Linked DNA regions of Pyxidicoccus trucidator. The protein of the gene in region 2 interacts with the protein of the main gene of each other region in a pairwise test. Links are inferred from orthologs where the notes say so. Each region holds a gene or a part of one and is shown on either strand. Other genes may lie near its edges.

Evidence for each region.
Region 1: the proteins of G4D85_RS43180 (region 2) and dnaE interact in binary tests that used the Escherichia coli proteins (3 or more experiments, as listed by UniProt). The link is inferred for Pyxidicoccus trucidator from one-to-one orthologs.

Annotation. Positions count from the first base shown.
Region 1 is NZ_JAAIXZ010000002.1:398,261-407,390, reverse strand. The notes cover bases 2,985-7,111. They hold dnaE (DNA polymerase III subunit alpha), read right to left. Parts: upstream 6,740-7,111; coding sequence 3,185-6,739; downstream 2,985-3,184. Other genes in these bases: G4D85_RS08270 (sulfatase family protein), read left to right, coding at 7,016-7,111; G4D85_RS08280 (DUF4150 domain-containing protein), read right to left, coding at 2,985-3,042. In the rest of the region: G4D85_RS08285 (TIGR02270 family protein), read right to left, coding at 47-2,506; more of G4D85_RS08280, read right to left, coding at 2,572-2,984; more of G4D85_RS08270, read left to right, coding at 7,112-9,127. UniProt on the Escherichia coli protein: DNA polymerase III is a complex, multichain enzyme responsible for most of the replicative synthesis in bacteria. This DNA polymerase also exhibits 3' to 5' exonuclease activity. The alpha chain is the DNA polymerase catalytic subunit.
Region 2 is NZ_JAAIXZ010000025.1:75,440-83,373, forward strand. What follows is about bases 3,433-6,363. They hold G4D85_RS43180 (aminotransferase class I/II-fold pyridoxal phosphate-dependent enzyme), read right to left. Parts: upstream 5,530-6,363; coding sequence 4,336-5,529; downstream 3,433-4,335. Other genes in these bases: G4D85_RS43175 (methylmalonyl-CoA mutase family protein), read left to right, coding at 3,433-4,270; G4D85_RS43185 (phosphatase PAP2 family protein), read right to left, coding at 5,590-6,363. In the rest of the region: methylmalonyl Co-A mutase-associated GTPase MeaB, read left to right, coding at 1-727; more of G4D85_RS43175, read left to right, coding at 803-3,432; more of G4D85_RS43185, read right to left, coding at 6,364-6,567; G4D85_RS43190 (efflux RND transporter permease subunit), read right to left, coding at 6,564-7,934. UniProt on the Escherichia coli protein: Shows aminotransferase activity with methionine and histidine as substrates, and to a lesser extent also with phenylalanine.

The DNA.
Region 1 (9,130 bases), on a different replicon or contig from region 2:
CGTCAGGGAGCTCCGGCCAGTGCCGTTGGGATGTCATGGACCTGCCTCATGCCTTGGGTTCAGGAGGGTGGAGTAGGAGCGAGCCGCGGCTGCCGTCATCGCCGCTGACCCAGAGCAGCGCTCCACCTTCCGGGAGGTAGCCCCGCTCGAAGCCACGGACCGCCATGCAGATTCCCAGCAGACCGGCCGCCGCCCCTGTCTCCCCGAAGGAGGCGACGGGGTACCACGTGGGCGCTTCCGCCAGATAACCCTGCGAACGCAGGGTGACGAGCGCGTGTCCCCAGTCGGTCGCGCGGTAGCTGTCACCATTCAAGGCCGCGATGACCCTGAGCGCCTGCTCCCGCGGGCCGCCGAGCGCGCCCAGCGTCCGCCGGATGCAACGCACGAGCGCCTCACCCAGAGCCGGCGTGCGTGACAAGCGGTGGAACGGCTCCGCTTCGACGCAGGGTGCCTCGAGCGTTGCCAGGACCTGGGCCCCCCGCCTGACAGCGGAATCCCAGCGCTCCACGCGCACGAAGGCAGAGGCCTCCCCGGGGAGCAGGCCCACCGGGTTGCCCGGCGTCTTCAACAGGCGCAGCTGGTCGAGCGCTTCGACGAGGCGTGGCTCCACCAGGCTGTCGACACCGCCGATGATGCAGGATTCGACCACGCCGGCTTCGAGCTGCCGGAGCGCGTCCTGCAGCGCGAGCAGGAAGCCGGTGTCCCCAAATGAGAGGAGCTGCACCTTAGGAGACGTCTGGAGCCTCGCGGCCCGGAGAACGGCAGGGAGCAGGCGCTGCTGGTACATGGCGCGGCGCGCCTCGTGGAGGGAGGCCGGGACGCCTTCCCGCGATTCCAGCTCCTGCAGATAGTAGCCGCCCGGAGCGCAGAGATAGAACGCGCACCGGGGACCAGGTTCCTGGTGGGGCCGCGAAAGCAGGTCCAACAGGGCCTCCGTGGCCAGCGCCGCGAGGCGGCCGTGACTGGAGAAGCCCTCCGTGAGCCAGGGGATGGCTGCGCCTCGGGCCGGTTCGAGTTGCCGGCTCTCGGGGTCCCACACCTGCACCTCCCCGAGCGAGGAGAGGCGGGACAGTCCCGCGCGGCTGGCTGCGCAGCTCGCTACGACATCGTCACCGAGGGCGGAGACCATGCCCAGCCCGGTGATGGCCAACCGCCTCGGATGCGGGCGTGTGCCCTGACGTGGGCGGTCCAAGCTCCGCTGAAGCATGGGGGTTGGGCGAGGAGGCCTTGTGGTGGCCAGCAGTTCCTGGAAAGGCCAGCTCAGGCCCAGCCGCCCCAGCGCTTCCAGGCCCTCTCGGACCCCGGCTCGCTGCGTTGCGGAGAAGCCTCGGGACTGGAGGAGGAACCGACCCCGGCTGCGCAACGCGAGTTCCTGGGCCAGGACGTGACGCCGCCGCATGGGCACATGCTCCAAGGCTTCCGCGAGCCAAGCCCCGCTCAGAGGTCTGCCCAACAGGTAGCGAACGCCGCGCTCGAAGTGGCCTCGGTGCTCCCGCCACCACGAGTGAACTGGCCCGGGCGCCGCGAGGGGCAGTGTGTCCTCGGGTCTTGGTCCCACGACGCCCTCGGAGGCGTCCTCTTCCTCACGGAGAGCCGGTTCCAGCGGCGCGCGCTCGTAGGGCCCTGTCAGGCGCAGACCGGTGATGGCGCAGAATGACTCCGCCGCCAACCTACCGAGCGCTGCATCTTCAAGCAGTTGCAGGCAACATTCCGCCGCCTCGACGCGCCCGCTGAAGCCCAGGGCCCAGATGGCCTCCGCGCGGTTGCCAGGAGCTTTCGCGACTGCCAGCAGCCGCTCCAGGTCGGAGTCATTGCCCCCGAGTCCTACGAGGAGCAGGGCCGTGCCGTCGGGGGTGGGACCCGTAGCCAGCTTCCTGCACAAGGACCAGGCCGGGCCCAGGCCCAGGGTCAGCGCTGTCAGCAGGGCCTCGGTGCGTACTTCGGCGTGCGGCGCAGCCAGCGCATTGAGGACACTCTGCTCGGACACAGGCCCCTGGGTCATGCGAGCGGCCTTCAGCGCTGCGGCCACCAGTTGGGGGGATGGATGCGAAAGCAGTTCTCCCAGCAGGGGGCCCGGCTCTTCCCCCCGGAAGGCCACCACTTCCAGGGCAGCAGCCTGCACATCGGCCTCCGGCGAGGCCAGCAGCCGTGAGAGGGATTTCAGGACGCGCGGCGAAGCTCCCAGTTCCAGGGACCGGCGCAGCCAGGAGCGCGCGGCTGGCTCGGCGTGCTCCAGCGCGTCAAGGACCGCCGCCTCCGCCTTCTCCTCTCCCGAGGAGAGCAGGCCCAGTGCCGAGGCGGTGACGACGTCCGCGTCATCTCCGGAGAGTCCTGGCAGCAGCAGCTTCTGTCGGGAATGGGAGCCACCCAGTACCAGCGCATCCAGGTGCGCCAGCAGCCGCTCTTCTGGCCCCTCCGCCAGCTCTGCCAGGGTATAGGCGGGAGAGACCAGGGCGCCCTCCCACAAGGTCCACAGGAACGCGGCTTCGCCGAGGTGACCCTCCAAAAGCTCCTGCTGGGCTTCTGAAAGTGCGGATCCCATGGCGCGATTGCCAGCCGGGTTCACTGCACTCACTCATCCACGGGGTTCTTGCAGGTCAGGCACTTGGGTTTTTCACCGCTCTCGCCGAGCGCCACGACGGGCGGCTGCATCAGGGGTGAGGGGGGCGTGTTCTTGTCGTTGTGGAACATGAGGTCCATCGCCCGGGCGACATTCTTGCCCTCGAACTTCACGTCGAACGAGAAGTTCGCGAACTCTGCCTTGCCCTGGGTCTTCCCCGACACAACTCCACCTCCAGCGGTACCGGCCTCGTCGCCCGTACTGGTGCTGAAGTTCGAGTCCTTCACACAGACTGGGTTACCCTGCACGCTGACGTGCTTGGTACCTTTGTCGGTGTCAGAGGATCTGGCGACGTTGGGGTAGGGGATGGGAACCGGGCCACCTGGGCTCGGTGTCTTGCAGACATCGGGGAAGGCGACCGAGACCCCATTGGAGTCCCTGGTCACCACGGACATCTTGTTGACGCCGACCGTGTTTGCCATGGAGCCGAACTGTAGCGGCCGGCATCCAAGGGGGTAAATCGGACTGGAAGGCAGATGCCCCGTGTGTACTCCAGACGGCTGCACGGGAGTGCATTGGAGCCCGGCAGGCCCGGCTCCTGAGAGCCGGGCACTACGCCTGGCGTCAGCCGAACTCCACCACGCGCATCCCGAACAACCGGTCCACGGCCAGCAGCAGGTCGTCGTTCACCTGCACCTTGATGGACGTGTTCCCGATGAGCGCCTCACCTTCCCCATGGAAGAGCACGCTCACCGCCACCGGCGTCGCACCCGCGTACTTCTTCGCCAGCTCGTGCAGCTTCGCGACACGGTCCTCGGTGAGCAGGTCCGCCGGCACGCGCAGCTCCAGCCGCTTCGTGCGCTTCTCACGCACCTCCTTGAGGCTCTGGATGTCGTCGACGATGAGCTCCGGCGTGGGCGAGTCCTCGTCACGCTGGCTGATCTGCACCGTCCCCGTCACCAGGATGGGGTCGTCCGACTTGAGCAGGTGCTCCCAGTGCTCGAAGCCCGGCTTGGGCCCCTGCTTCGCCCACTTGCCATCGCGCCCCATGACGTTGCGCGTGCCGTCCTTGCCCGGGAAGCACACCAGCTCAATCGACCCGGACAGGTCTTCAATCGTCACCCACGCCATGCGCTTGCCCGTCTTGGTGGGCCGCTCGCGCAGCACCGTGACGACACCGGCCACGGTGAGCTTGTCGTCCTTCCGCGCACGCTGCACCGCCGTAATCGGCTTCGCGTAGCGCTTCAGCTCCTTGTCGTACTGATGCAGCGGGTGCCCGGACACGTAGAAGCCGATGGCCTCCTTCTCCAGCGCCAGCCGCTCCTTCTCCGACCACTCCTCCACCGACACGTACTCGTCCTTCAGCCCACCGCCGCTCCCCGAGGCCGGGCCGGCCAGCATGCCGAACAGCGAGCTCTGTCCCGCGGCCTTGTCCTTCTGGCTGGCCGAGCCGCGGTTCATCGCCTTCTCAATCGTGTCGAAAATCTGCCGGCGCGGGCGCTTCTCGAAGTCGAAGGAGCCGGCCTTCACCAGCGCCTCCAGCACCTTGCGGTTGACGCGGCGGCTGTCCACGCGCTCGCAGAAGTCGAACAGGCTCTTGAAGGGGCCGTCCTTGCGCGCCTCAATAATCGACTCAATCGCGCCCTCGCCCACGCCCTTGATGGCGCCGAGGCCGAAGCGAATCTTCCCCTCCACCGCGCCGAACGCCATGTCCGACTGGTTCACATCCGGCGGCAGCACCGCGAGGCCCGACTCGCGCGCCTCGCTGATGTGCTTCACCACCTTGTCGGTGTTGTCCTTCTCGCTGGAGAGAAGGGCCGCCATGAACTCGCACGGGTAATGCGCCTTCAGCCACGCCGTGTGGATGGTGACGAGGCCGTAGGCCGCCGAGTGGCTCTTGTTGAAGCCGTACTCGGCGAACTTCTCCATCAGGTCGAAGATTTCGCCGGCCACCTTCAGGTCGACGTTGTTCTTCGCGCACCCCTCGAGGAAGCCGGCGCGCTCGGCCTGCATGACCTCGGCCTTCTTCTTTCCCATCGCGCGGCGGAGCAGGTCTGCGCGGCCCAGGGTGTAGCCACCCAGGACCTGCGAGATCTGCATCACCTGCTCCTGGTACACGATGACGCCGTAGGTGTCCTTGAGCACCGGCTCCAGCGCGGGGTGCGGATACGCCACCTTCTCCCGGCCGTGCTTGCGGTTGATGAAGACGTCCACCATGCCGGAGTCCAGCGGACCCGGGCGGTAGAGCGCACCAGCGGCGATGACGTCTTCGAAGCAGTTCGGCTTGAGCTTCACGACCATTTCCGTGAAGCCGCTCGACTCCATCTGGAAGATGCCGGCCGTGTCGCCCTTGGCCATCAGCTCCCAGACTTCCGCGTCGCCCAGCGGAATCTCGTGCCGGGGAATGTGCTTGCCGTGGTTGCGCTTCACCAGGTCCAGCGCGTGCTGGATGACGGTGAGCGTCTTCAGGCCGAGGAAGTCGAACTTCACCAGGCCCGCCGCCTCCACCTCGTCCTTGGCGAACTGGGTGATGAGCGTCTTCTCACCCGGCGGCTGGTAGACGGGCACGAACTCCCACAGCGGCTTGTCGGCAATCACCACGCCTGCCGCGTGCATGCCGGGCTGGCGGTGCAGCCCCTCCAGCGCGAGCGCGATTTCCAGCACGTCCTTGGTGGTGACGGGCCGGCCCTCCACCTCACCGAGGGTGGTGGGCGTCTCCATCATCTCCTTGAGGCGAGGCTCCATCTCGATGGCCTCCTTCAAGGTGATGTTGAGCACCTCCGGCACCAGCTTGGCGATGCGGTCGCCTTCGCTGAACGGGAGCGCGAAGACGCGGCACACGTCGCGCAGCACGCTCTTCGCCTTGAGCGAGCCGAAGGTGATGATCTGCCCCACGTTCATCTCGCCGTACTTCCGGCCGACGTACTGGATGACCTCGTCCCGGCGGTCCTGGCAGAAGTCGATATCGAAGTCCGGCATCGACACGCGCTCCGGGTTGAGGAAGCGCTCGAACAGGAGGTTGTAGGGAATGGGGTCCAGGTCGGTGATGCCCAGCACGTAGGCCACCAGACTGCCGGCTCCGGAGCCACGGCCCGGGCCCACGGGGATGCCCTGCTTCTTCGCCCAGTTGATGAAGTCCTGGACGATGAGGAAGTAGCCGCTGAACCCCATCTTCTGGATGACGCCAATCTCCAGCTTCAGGCGGTCCACGTACACCTCCCGGTCGATGGGATAGGTGACGGTGGCGGCCAGCTCCTTGAAGCGCTCGCGCAGGCCCTCGTAGGCCAGCTCCGCCATGTAGCTGTCCGGGGTGTGGCTGTCGGGCACCTTGAAGGTGGGCAGCATGGGCTTGCCCAGCTTCAGCTCCAGGTTGCACTGCTCGGCGATGCGCTGGGTGTTGTGGACGGCCTCGGGGATGTCCTTGAAGGCTTCCAGCATCTCCGCGGGGCTCGTGACGTACAGCTTGTCCGTGGAGTGCTTCATGCGCTTGCCGTCCGCCAGCGTCTTGCCGCTGGCGATGCACATCAGCAATTCGTGCGCGCGGGCGTCCTCGCGCTTGATGTAGTGGGCGTCCGCGGTGGCGCACAGCGGGATGTCCATGTCCCGCGAGAGCTGCTTGAGGTTCTCGTTCGCCTTCTCCTGCTCGGGCATTCCGTTGGACTGCACCTCGAGGAAGAAGTGCCCGGGCTCGAAGATGTCCTTGTATTCCTGCGCGGCGCGGCGGGCGTGGTCCATGTCGCCGCGGAAGCACGCGCTGGTGACTTCACCACCGAGGCACGCGGTGAGGGCGAAGAGCCCCTTGCTGTGCTCGGCGAGGACCTTCTTGTCGATGCGGGGGTGGTAGTAGAACCCCTGCATGTACGCGGTGGAGGAGAGGTAGCGGAGGTTGGCGTAGCCCTCCGCGTTCTTGGCCACCAGGATGAGGTGGTGGGACACCTTCTCCGAGCGGTCCTCGCGCCCCTTGGGCCCCGCGACGTAGGCCTCCATGCCGAGGATGGGCTTGATGCCGGCGTCCTTGGCCTTCTTGTAGAAGTCGATGGCGCCAAACATGTTGCCGTGGTCCGTCACGGCAACGCTGGTCATCCCCTTCTCCTTCACCGTCTTGATGAGGTCCTTCATCCGGATCGCCCCATCGAGGAGCGAGTAGAGGGTGTGCAGGTGGAGGTGGGTAAAGGACATAGGCTCGTGCCACTCCAGGAGGAGAGATGCTGAACACTAGGGCTGCGCTCCCCTGCTCGCCAGTCCAGTATCGAGACTCTGGAGGTAGGCGACGGCGGAGCCGATAAATCGGCCCTGGAACCTCTTCTGCCATGAGCGGAAGCAGGGTTGAAGAAAGTAACGGCGGGGCCTGGCCGGCGCCTGCCTCCGTGCCCCCCTCCGGGCGTCCACTCAGCAGCACTTCAATGCGATTCCGGGGTGTTGCGCGGCCTTGACAGTGCCCAGCGTGAAGCCCTCATGGCCTCCGCGGACCGCCCCACCTTCGCCCGCGCCCTCCTGCTCGGCTGCCGGGCGGGCCTGCTCGTCTTCCTGGCGCTCTACACGCTCTGCGCGGTCTTCAACATGCAGCTGGGCTACCAGGGGAACGAGAGCCGGGTGGTCTCCGAATACGTCTGGAGCCAGTGGCGCGGGGTGGTGCTGGGCCAGGTGGGGCGGCTGCTCGCGGCCTACACCGTCGTGGGACTGGCCCTGGGCACGCTGCTGGGCGCGGGCCTCTGGGCAGCCGGAGCGGGCCGCAGGGCCGTGTTCTGGGGTAGCGCGCTGGCCTGCCTCGCGGTGGACGCACTGCTGGTGCTGGGCGACCTGGCGCACCACCCGCACCTGTACGCGGCCACGCTGTATGAGCGCTCGGCCGCCACGCGGTGGGTACTCCTGACGGTGAGCGGCACGACGCCCGGGGCCTGGCGCCTGGGCGCGGCGGTGCTGCCCTCGCTGGCCGGCATGCTGCTGCTCGCGCGGGCGCTGCGGCGCGCGCCGGCCCGGGCGCTGGCGGTGGGCGGAGCGCTCGCGGTGGCGGTGCTGCTCGGGACGGGGCAGCTGGTACGCGCGGGCCCGCCGCCCGCTGTGCCCCAGCCTCCCTCGGAGCGCCTGAACCTCGTCATCCTCTCCGCGGACGGGCTGCGGCCGGACCACTTCTCCGGCAACGGCTACCCGCGCCCCACCACGCCCAACCTCGACCGACTGCTGCGCGAGGGCTCGCAGTTCCAGGAGACGGTGGTGCAGGTGCCGCGCACCGCGCCCTCGTGGACGACGCTGCTCACCTCGCAGTGGGCGGGCGAGCACCCCATCCGTCACACCCTGGTGGGGCGCAAGGCCCGCCAGCAGCCGCTCACCACGCTGGCCACCGCGCTGAACGGCGCCGGCTGGCGGACGGCGGTGGTGGCGGACTACGCGGGCGACCACTTCTCCCGGCTGGACTTCGGCTTCCAGCACGTGGAGGCACCGGCCTTCCACTTCCCGGACCTCATCCGCCAGCGGATGCTCATCACCCACGTGGCCCTGCTGCCGTGGACGGCGCTGGCGCCCGGCCTCTTCACCGAGCGCGGCCAGTTCCCCGAGCTGACCGACCCCGCCCCGCTGCTGGGCCGCGTGCGGCGCACGCTGGAGCGCCTGCCGCGCGGAGACCCGTTCGCGCTCGTCGTCTTCGGCTCCACGCCGCACTTCCCGTATGCCGCGCCCTGGCCCGAGCAGGGCCGCTTCGTCGCGCCGGACTACTCGGGCCCCTGGCGCTTCGGCACCACGCCCCAGTTGGAGGCGCCCCCGGGACAGCCTCCACCGACGCCCGAGGACGTGCGAGCGCTGGTGGCCAACTACGACGCCTCGGTGCGCGCCTTCGACGGGCTGGTGGGCGACGTGCGCGCGGAGCTGGAGCGGCGAGGGCTGTGGGAGTCCACGCTGGTGGTGGTACTGGCGGACCATGGCGAGCACCTCGCGGACGAGGGGCGGGGCCTGGGCCATGGGGACCACCTGTGGGGCGGCGCCGCGCTGCGCATCCCCTTCGTGCTGCACCTGCCAGGGCACGTGGCCAAGGGACACACCGTGAGACAGCGGGCCCGCGCACTGGACGTGGCGCCCACGCTGCTGGACCTGCTCGGCGTGCCCGCACCGGCGAGCTTCCGCGGCCGCTCGCTGGCGTCCCTCGTCCGTCCGGGCGCGGAGGGCGTCACGCTGCCGGACGCGCCCGCGCTCGTGGAGACGGACCTCTGGTTCAGCGACCGCGACGGCCAGCCCTACCAGCGGATGCGCATCCCCTACCCCTGGGTCTACGAGACAGCCACGGTGGAGCCGGAGACGGGGGACATCGCCCTCAAGCCGGAGTGGGAGGCCGCCGTGCAGGCGGCCCGTCACCGGGGCGTGTACCTGGGCCGCTGGAAGCTGCTGGAGCTGCCCACGCCGAGCGGGCTCGAGGTGGAGCTGTATGACGTCGTGGCGGACCCGGCGGAGGCCCACGAGGTGAGCGAGCAACACCCGGACGTGGTGCGCGCCCTGCGCGAAGTGCTGGCCCAGGAGCGCCCTTCACACTTCTTCACGCCCCGTACAGGCGCACGACATGGGCGCCCGGCACATTGAGCA
Region 2 (7,934 bases):
GCTCGCCATCGACCCGTCCAGCAGCATCTCCGGCGGCAGCATCCTGGGTGACAAGACGCGCATGGCCCGGCTGGCGCGCGAGTCCTCGGCGTACATCCGTCCCAGCCCCTCCAGCGGCACGCTGGGCGGCGTGGCGCGCAAGACGCGCGAGACGCTGCTGCTGTGCGAGGCCGCCGGCTTCGACGTGGTGCTGGTGGAGACGGTGGGCGTGGGCCAGTCAGAGACGGTCGTCGCGGACCTGGTGGACTTCTACCTGGTGCTGATGCTCGCGGGCGCGGGCGACGAATTGCAGGGCATCAAGCGCGGCATCCTCGAGGTGGCGGACATGGTCGCCATCAACAAGGCGGACGGCGACAACGCGCCCCGCGCCGAGCGAGCCCGCGCCGAGTACCGCGCCGCCCTGCACCTCATGCGGCCGGGCTCCGAGCCGGTGGTCACCACGTGCAGCGCGCTGGAGGGCACCGGCATCGAGAAGTTGTGGGACGCAGTCGTCACCCAGGTATCCCGCCGCGCCGCGTCGGGCGAGCTGTCACGCCGCCGCAAGGAGCAGCAGGTGGGCTGGATGTGGGCCATGGTGCAGGACGGTCTGCGGTCGGCCCTTCGGGCCCACCCCGAGGTGGCTGCCCTGGTGCCAACGCTGGAGGGAGACGTACGTGAAGGGCGCGCGACGCCCACCTCGGCCGCACTGCGTGTGCTAGGCGCCTTCCTACCTCGTTTGCCGGCCTGACAGCCCGCGTCGGGCGGCGGGCACACGCCGTCTCAATCGCTTGCCGGGCCCGCACCGCACTTCTAGTGTACGCGCGTGCGACACGCTCAGCCGACGACCCCTCCCCAGCCCTACAAGCCCCGCTTCCACGTCCGCATCGTCACCGCCGCCAGCCTCTTCGACGGCCATGACGCGGCCATCAACGTGATGCGCCGCCTGATGCAGGCGTCGGGCGCGGAGATCATCCACCTGGGCCACAACCGCTCCGTGTCGGAGATCGTCGACTGCGCCATCCAGGAGGACGCCCAGGGCATCGCCCTCACGTCCTACCAGGGCGGTCACGTCGAGTACTTCAAGTACATGATCGACCTGCTCCGCCAGCGCGGCGCGAACATCAAGGTCTTCGGCGGTGGCGGTGGCACCATCCTCCCCTCTGAAATCGAGGAGCTGCACAAGTACGGCGTCACGCGCATCTACTCGCCCGACGACGGCCGGGCCATGGGCCTGCAGGGGATGATCGACGACCTCATCTCCCAGTGCGACTTCGAGAAGCGCCCCGCGGACTTCCAGCCGCTGCTCGCCCGCCCCCTGCCCCGCCAGCCGGACCGCATCGCCTCGCTCATCACCATCGCGGAGAACTTCGCGGACGCGGGCGAGGAGCTGCGCAAGGCCATGGCGGAGGCCCATGTGGATGCGCCCCGCGTGCCCGTGCTCGGCATCACCGGCACCGGCGGCGCGGGCAAGTCCAGCCTTGTGGACGAGCTGGTGCGCCGCTTCCTGGCGGACTTCCCGGACAAGACGCTCGCCGTGCTCTCCGTGGACCCGTCCAAGCGCAAGTCCGGCGGCGCGCTCCTGGGTGACCGCATCCGGATGAACGCCATCGACAACCCGCGCGTCTACATGCGGTCCATGGCCACGCGGCAGAGCAACCTCGCGCTGTCCCGGCACGTGGCCCACTCCATCGAGGTCTGCAAGGCGGCGGGCTTCGACCTCATCGTGGTGGAGACGTCCGGCATCGGCCAGTCGGACACGGAGATCACCGAGCACTCGGACGTGTCGCTGTACGTCATGACAGCCGAGTACGGCGCGGCGACGCAGCTCGAGAAGATCGACATGCTCGACTTCGCGGACGTCATCGCCATCAACAAGTTCGACAAGCGCGGCTCGCTGGACGCGCTGCGCGACGTGCGCAAGCAGTGGAAGCGCAACCACAACGCCTTCACCGTCGCCGACGACGCGGTGCCCGTGCACGGCACCATCGCCTCGCAGTTCAACGACCCAGGCATGAACCAGCTCTACCGCGCCATCATGGACGCGGTGGTGAAGAAGACCGGCGCGCCGCTCCAGTCGAACTTCGCGCTCACCCCGGGCATGAGCGAGAAGAAGTGGATCATCCCGCCGGAGCGCACCCGCTACCTCGCGGAGATTGTGGAAGCGTGCGAGGCCTACGACGGCTCCGTGCGCGCCCAGGCCGCGATTGCGCGGCGCATGTACCAGCTGCACGGCACCATCCAGGCCCTGCGCGCCAACGTGGGCAAGAAGCGCCTGGAGATTGTCGAGCCGAAGGACTCCGCCGACGTGGTGCAGGTCACCGAGCGCGTGGAGGGCGAGCCCGCCTACCTGGGTGAGCTGGTGGCGCTGTACCAGGACCTGGAGAGCCGCCTGCACCCGGACTGCCGGCGCCTGCTGGCGGAGTGGCCCGCGACGAAGCGGCGCTATGCGGCGGCGAAGTACCAGTACCAGGTGCGCGACAAGGTCATCGAGCTGGACCTGTTCACCGAGTCCCTCTCGCACCTGCGCGTCCCGAAGATTGCCCTGCCCCGCTACGAGGACTGGGGCGACATCCTCACGTGGCTGCTGCGAGAGAATGCCCCGGGCGCCTTCCCGTTCACCTCGGGCGTCTTCCCGCTCAAGCGCGAGGGCGAGGACCCCGCGCGCATGTTCGCGGGTGAAGGCGGCCCGGAGCGCACCAACAAGCGCTTCCACTACGTGTCGCGCGGCCTGCCGGCGAAGCGCCTGTCCACCGCGTTCGACTCGGTGACGCTGTACGGCGAGGACCCGGACCACCGGCCGGACATCTACGGCAAGGTGGGCAACTCGGGCGTGTCCATCGCCAACGTGGACGACGCGAAGAAGCTCTACTCGGGCTTCGACCTGGCGGACCCGTCCACCTCGGTGTCGATGACCATCAACGGCCCGGCGCCCATGCTGCTGGGCTTCTTCCTCAACGCCGCCGTGGACCAGCAGTGCGAGAAGTGGATCCGCGAGCAGGGCCAGGTGGAGGCCGTCGACAAGAAGATCGACGCCATCTACCGCGAGCGCGGCCAGCCCCGCCCCCGCTACCAGGGTGACCTGCCCGCGGGCAACGACGGGCTCGGGCTGCTGCTGCTGGGCGTGTCCGGCGACGAGGTGCTGCCGCGCGAGGTGTACGAGAAGATCCGCGCGAAGACGCTCCAGTCGGTGCGCGGCACCGTGCAGGCGGACATCCTCAAGGAGGACCAGGCGCAGAACACCTGCATCTTCTCCACCGAGTTCGCCCTGCGCGTCATGGGCGACATCCAGCAGTACTTCATCGACCAGAAGGTGCGGAACTTCTACTCGGTGTCCATCTCCGGGTACCACATCGCGGAGGCCGGGGCGAACCCCATCTCCCAGCTGGCCTTCACGCTGGCCAACGGCTTCACCTTCGTCGAGTACTACCTGTCGCGGGGCATGGACATCGACGACTTCGCGCCCAACCTGTCGTTCTTCTTCTCGAACGGCATGGACCCCGAGTACGCGGTGCTGGGGCGCGTGGCCCGGCGCATCTGGGCCAAGGCCATCCGGGACAAGTACGGCGGCAATGACCGCTCGCAGAAGCTGAAGTACCACATCCAGACGTCCGGCCGTTCCCTGCACGCGCAGGAGATTGCCTTCAACGACATCCGCACCACGCTGCAGGCGCTGCTGGCGCTCAACGACAACTGCAACTCCCTGCACACCAACGCGTATGACGAGGCCATCACCACTCCCACCGAGGAGAGCGTGCGGCGGGCCCTCGCCATCCAGCTGGTCATCAACAAGGAGTTCGGCCTGTCGAAGAACGAGAACCCCAACCAGGGTGCGTTCATCATCGAGGAGCTGACCGACCTGGTGGAGGCGGCGGTGCTCACGGAGTTCCGCGCCATCTCCGAGCGCGGCGGCGTGCTGGGCGCCATGGAGCGCATGTACCAGCGCTCCAAGATCCAGGAAGAGTCCCTCTACTACGAGATGCAGAAGCACGACGGGACGCTGCCCATTGTCGGGGTGAATACCTTCCTGGACCCGAAGGGCTCGCCCACCGTGACGCCGCCGGAGGTGATTCGCGCGACGAAGGAGGAGAAGGACTACGCCATCACCGCCCGCGACGCCTTCCGCAAGCGCAACGAGGGCACGGCGCCCCAGGCCCTGGAGGCGGTGCGCCGCGCGGCGCTGGACAACGGCAACGTGTTCGCCGCGCTGATGGACGCGTGCAAGGTGTGCACGCTGGGCCAGCTCTCCCGCGCCCTGTACGAGGTGGGCGGCCAGTACCGGCGCAACATGTAGCGCGGTGACTCAGCGGTGCGGCGCACCGCTTCGTCCAGCGCTCCGCCCTCAGGCGCCGCAGTGGCTCAGCGCCGCGGCGCCAGCTTCGCTCGCAGGCGGCGTACCGCTTCGTCCAGCACCGCCTCCGTCTTGCAGAAGGCGAAGCGCGCCAGCCCCTGCCCCAGGTGGCGGTGCTCCGGGCCGTAGAAGACGCTTGGCGGAATGGCCGCCACGCCCACCTCGGACACCAGGTGCCGGCAGAAGGCCACGTCGTCCTGGAAGCCGTACCGGGCAATGTCCGCGAGGATGAAGTAGCTCCCCTGCGGCGCGAAGGCCGTCAGCCCCGCCTCGCGCAACCCACCCAATAGACGCTCGCGCTTCCCCGCGTACGTCGCCGCCAACTCCGCGTAGTACGCGTCCGGCAGCCGCAGCGCCGCCGCCATGGCCGCCTGCAGCGGCGACGCCGTGGCGAACGTCACGAACTGGTGGGCCCGCTGCACGGCGTCCCGGAGCGGCGGAGGCGCGATGACCCAGCCCACCTTCCACCCGGTGAGGCTGAACGTCTTCCCGCCGCTGCTCACCGTGACGGTGCGCTCGGACAGGCCGGGCAGCGTGGCCGGGCGCAGGTGCCGGGCGGGAGCGAAGACGATGTGCTCGTACACCTCGTCCGACAGCACCTTCACGTCGTGCTCGGCGCACAGCCCGCCCAGGAACTCGAGCTCCTCGCGGGTGAACACCTTGCCGGTGGGGTTGTGCGGCGAGTTGAGGATGAGCAGCCGCGTGCGCGGGCCGAAGGCGGCGCGCACCTCGTCCCGGTCGAACCACCACTCCGGGTGGCTCGCGTCCGGCGGACGCAGCGGCACGTAGCGCGGGGTGGCGCCCACGAAGGTGATGTTGGCGTCGTACGAGTCGTAGAAGGGCTCGAAGGCCACCACCTCGTCGCCCGGGTCCACCAGCCCCAGCAGCACGTCGAGGATGGCCTCGGTGGCGCCGCTGGTGACAACCACCATGGTGTCCGGATCCACCTGCTGGCCGTAGAAACGCGCGGCGTGCTCGGCGATGGCGAGGCGGAGGTCCTTCGCGCCCATGCTGATGGCGTACTGGTTCACCCCGTCGCGGATGGCGCGCTGCGCGGCCTCCTTGACGGCGTCCGGCCCGTCGAAATCCGGGAACCCCTGCCCCAGATTGACGGCGCCGTGCTTCGCGGCGAGCGCGCTGAACTCGGAAAAGACGGTGGTGCCGAAGCGGGTGACTCGCTGCGCGGACACGGGCCTGGACATGGAAGGAGGCTCCTCCTGGCCGGGCGCTCGCGGGGTGGGTGGGGACGACGCGAGGCCGGCTCAGGGCCGTACGATAGCGTCCACCGGGACGGAGCGCGCGGCCCTCTCGCCCTCGCGCTGGCGGGCGGCGCGGGACACGCCCAGGGCCAGCCCCGTCACCACCATCACCAGCGGCACCGCGCACACCAGGTCCGTGGCGTAGTGGAAGCGCCCGGCCAGGGTGGCGATGATGAGGCCCAGGCCCGGCAGCAGCATCAGCCAGAACAGGGGCCGGGAGAACCGCCACGCATAGAAGAGCACCAGCAGCGTGGTGCCGCTGTGGCCCGAGGGGAAGCAGTCCCGGACGTACGTCGGCGTGCGCATCACCGAGTCCAGCAGCTGCGTCACCATGACGCCCTGCAGCGGCCCGTCGAACGCGCCGATGAGGAAGTAGCGCGGCCCGATGGCCGGCACCAGCGCGTAGGCCGCGTAGTTGAGGAAGAACATCAACCCGAGGCCGGTGAGGTACTCGCCGAAGTCGGAGAAGACGCCGCGGGCCCGCCGGTAGAGCACCACCCCCAGCACCACCGGCCAGACGAAGTGGCCGTAGTAGCAGACCATCAACACGTCATTGAGCCAGGGCGGGACGAGACGCTCCAGCTCCACCGCGGCCTGGAAGCCGAACAGCTGCTGGTCCGCGGCCACCAACTGCGCGTCCTTCAGGATGGGATTGAGCGTGTCCACCACCGGCGACAACCACCCGTGCGACAGCACCGACACCGGCAGCAGCCACCAGTCCGCGAGGGTGGTGAGCATTCGGTTGTGCGGGTACATGGCCGCCAGCGTGCGGAGCACCAACGGGCCAGAGGCCATGAAGGCGAACAACCCCGCATTGGGCAGCGCGTCCGGCGCCCAGCGCCCCGGGCCCACGAGCACCAGCGCGGCCAGCGAGCAGGCGGTGATGACGATGAGGTCCACCGCGTTCAGGTGGACCTGTACGTCGTGCTCCCGCAGCCTCTGAGCCAGACGGCGGCGACTCTGGAAGGACCAGGGATTCACGCTGACTTCCGCTCCCCCGGCGACTCGCTGTCCGCGCCGGCCACGCCAAGCTCCAGGCTCCGGACGACGGCGCCCTCCTCCACCGTGACAGCCTTCCGCGCCTTCCAGCGCTCCAGGAGGGCCAGCATCGCCGGGAAGAAGACCGTGGTCCCGAGAAAGGTGCACACGACGCCGAGCAGCGCAATCTGCCCGATGCTGCGCAGCCCCTGGTGGTTGGCGACGAGCAGCGCGCCATAGCCGGCCGCGTTCGACAGCGTGGCCACCACGGCCGCCAGCCCCGTGTGCCGCACCACCTTGCCGAGCGAGCCGGGCCCCTCTTCCTCGTACCGGTGGAACAGGTGCACCGAGTTGTCCACCGCGATGGCAAGCAGGTTGGGCAGCACCACGGCGTTGATGAAGTTGAGCTGCACGTCGAAGAGGTACATGCCGCCCGCCAGGCACGTCATGCCCAGGAACAGCGGCCCGGTGACGAGCAGCGCGCGCTTGAAGCTGCGCAGGCTGAGGAGGATGACGAAGAACACCACCCCCGCCGCGGACCAGAGGATGAGCGGCCCGTCCGCGCGCACCAGCGCGAAGATGCGCGCGGCGATGCGGTTGCTGTCCAGCACCGCCATGTCGATGCCGCGCGCCTTCGTGCCCTCCACCACCTGGTCGATCTGCGCCGCCCAGCGCTTCAGGTCGTCCGTGTCGTAGTTGGACACCGAGGGGAACAGCAGCAGGAACATGCCCTTGCCGTCCGTGGCCTCGAAGCGGCGGCGGGCCTCCACCGGCAGCGCGTCCAGCCCGTAGGGCTTCGCCGCCACCATCTGCTCGAACTCCTTCAGCCGCGCGTCCTCATGCATCTCCGAAGGCAGGCCCTGGAACAGCGTCCGGAGGCCGGCAAGCTCCTCCTCGCGGCGCTTCAAGTCCGAAGGCACCAGGTCCGTGAGGGACGCGCTGCGCAGGAACACGGAGTCGGCCCCGTTGCGGCGCTTCACCTCCGCGATGACCTCCTCCACCTGCCCCACCTGCTTCAGGTCCTCCACCAGGAAGATGGCCGGGTTGAGCGGCTGGCCCAGCTGCTCGGTGACGTGGTCGTCCAGGCGCGAGGACGGCGAGTCACCCTTCAGCTTGCGCATGTCCGTCTCGAAGCCGAGCCGGGGGGCCACGGCCACCGAGAACACCGCGAAGCCCACCACCGCCAGCGCGAGCGCTGCGATGACGGACGTGGGCCAGCGCTTCCACTCGCGCCCGGGCCCGGCCTCCACGGTGGCGGAGCCCTCCGCCGCGGGCGCGGCGTCGGCGCGCGCGGGGCGCAGCCGCTCGGCGATGGCCAGCAGCGAGGGGCCCATGGCGTACGCCGCCAGCACCGCCAGCAGCACGCCCAG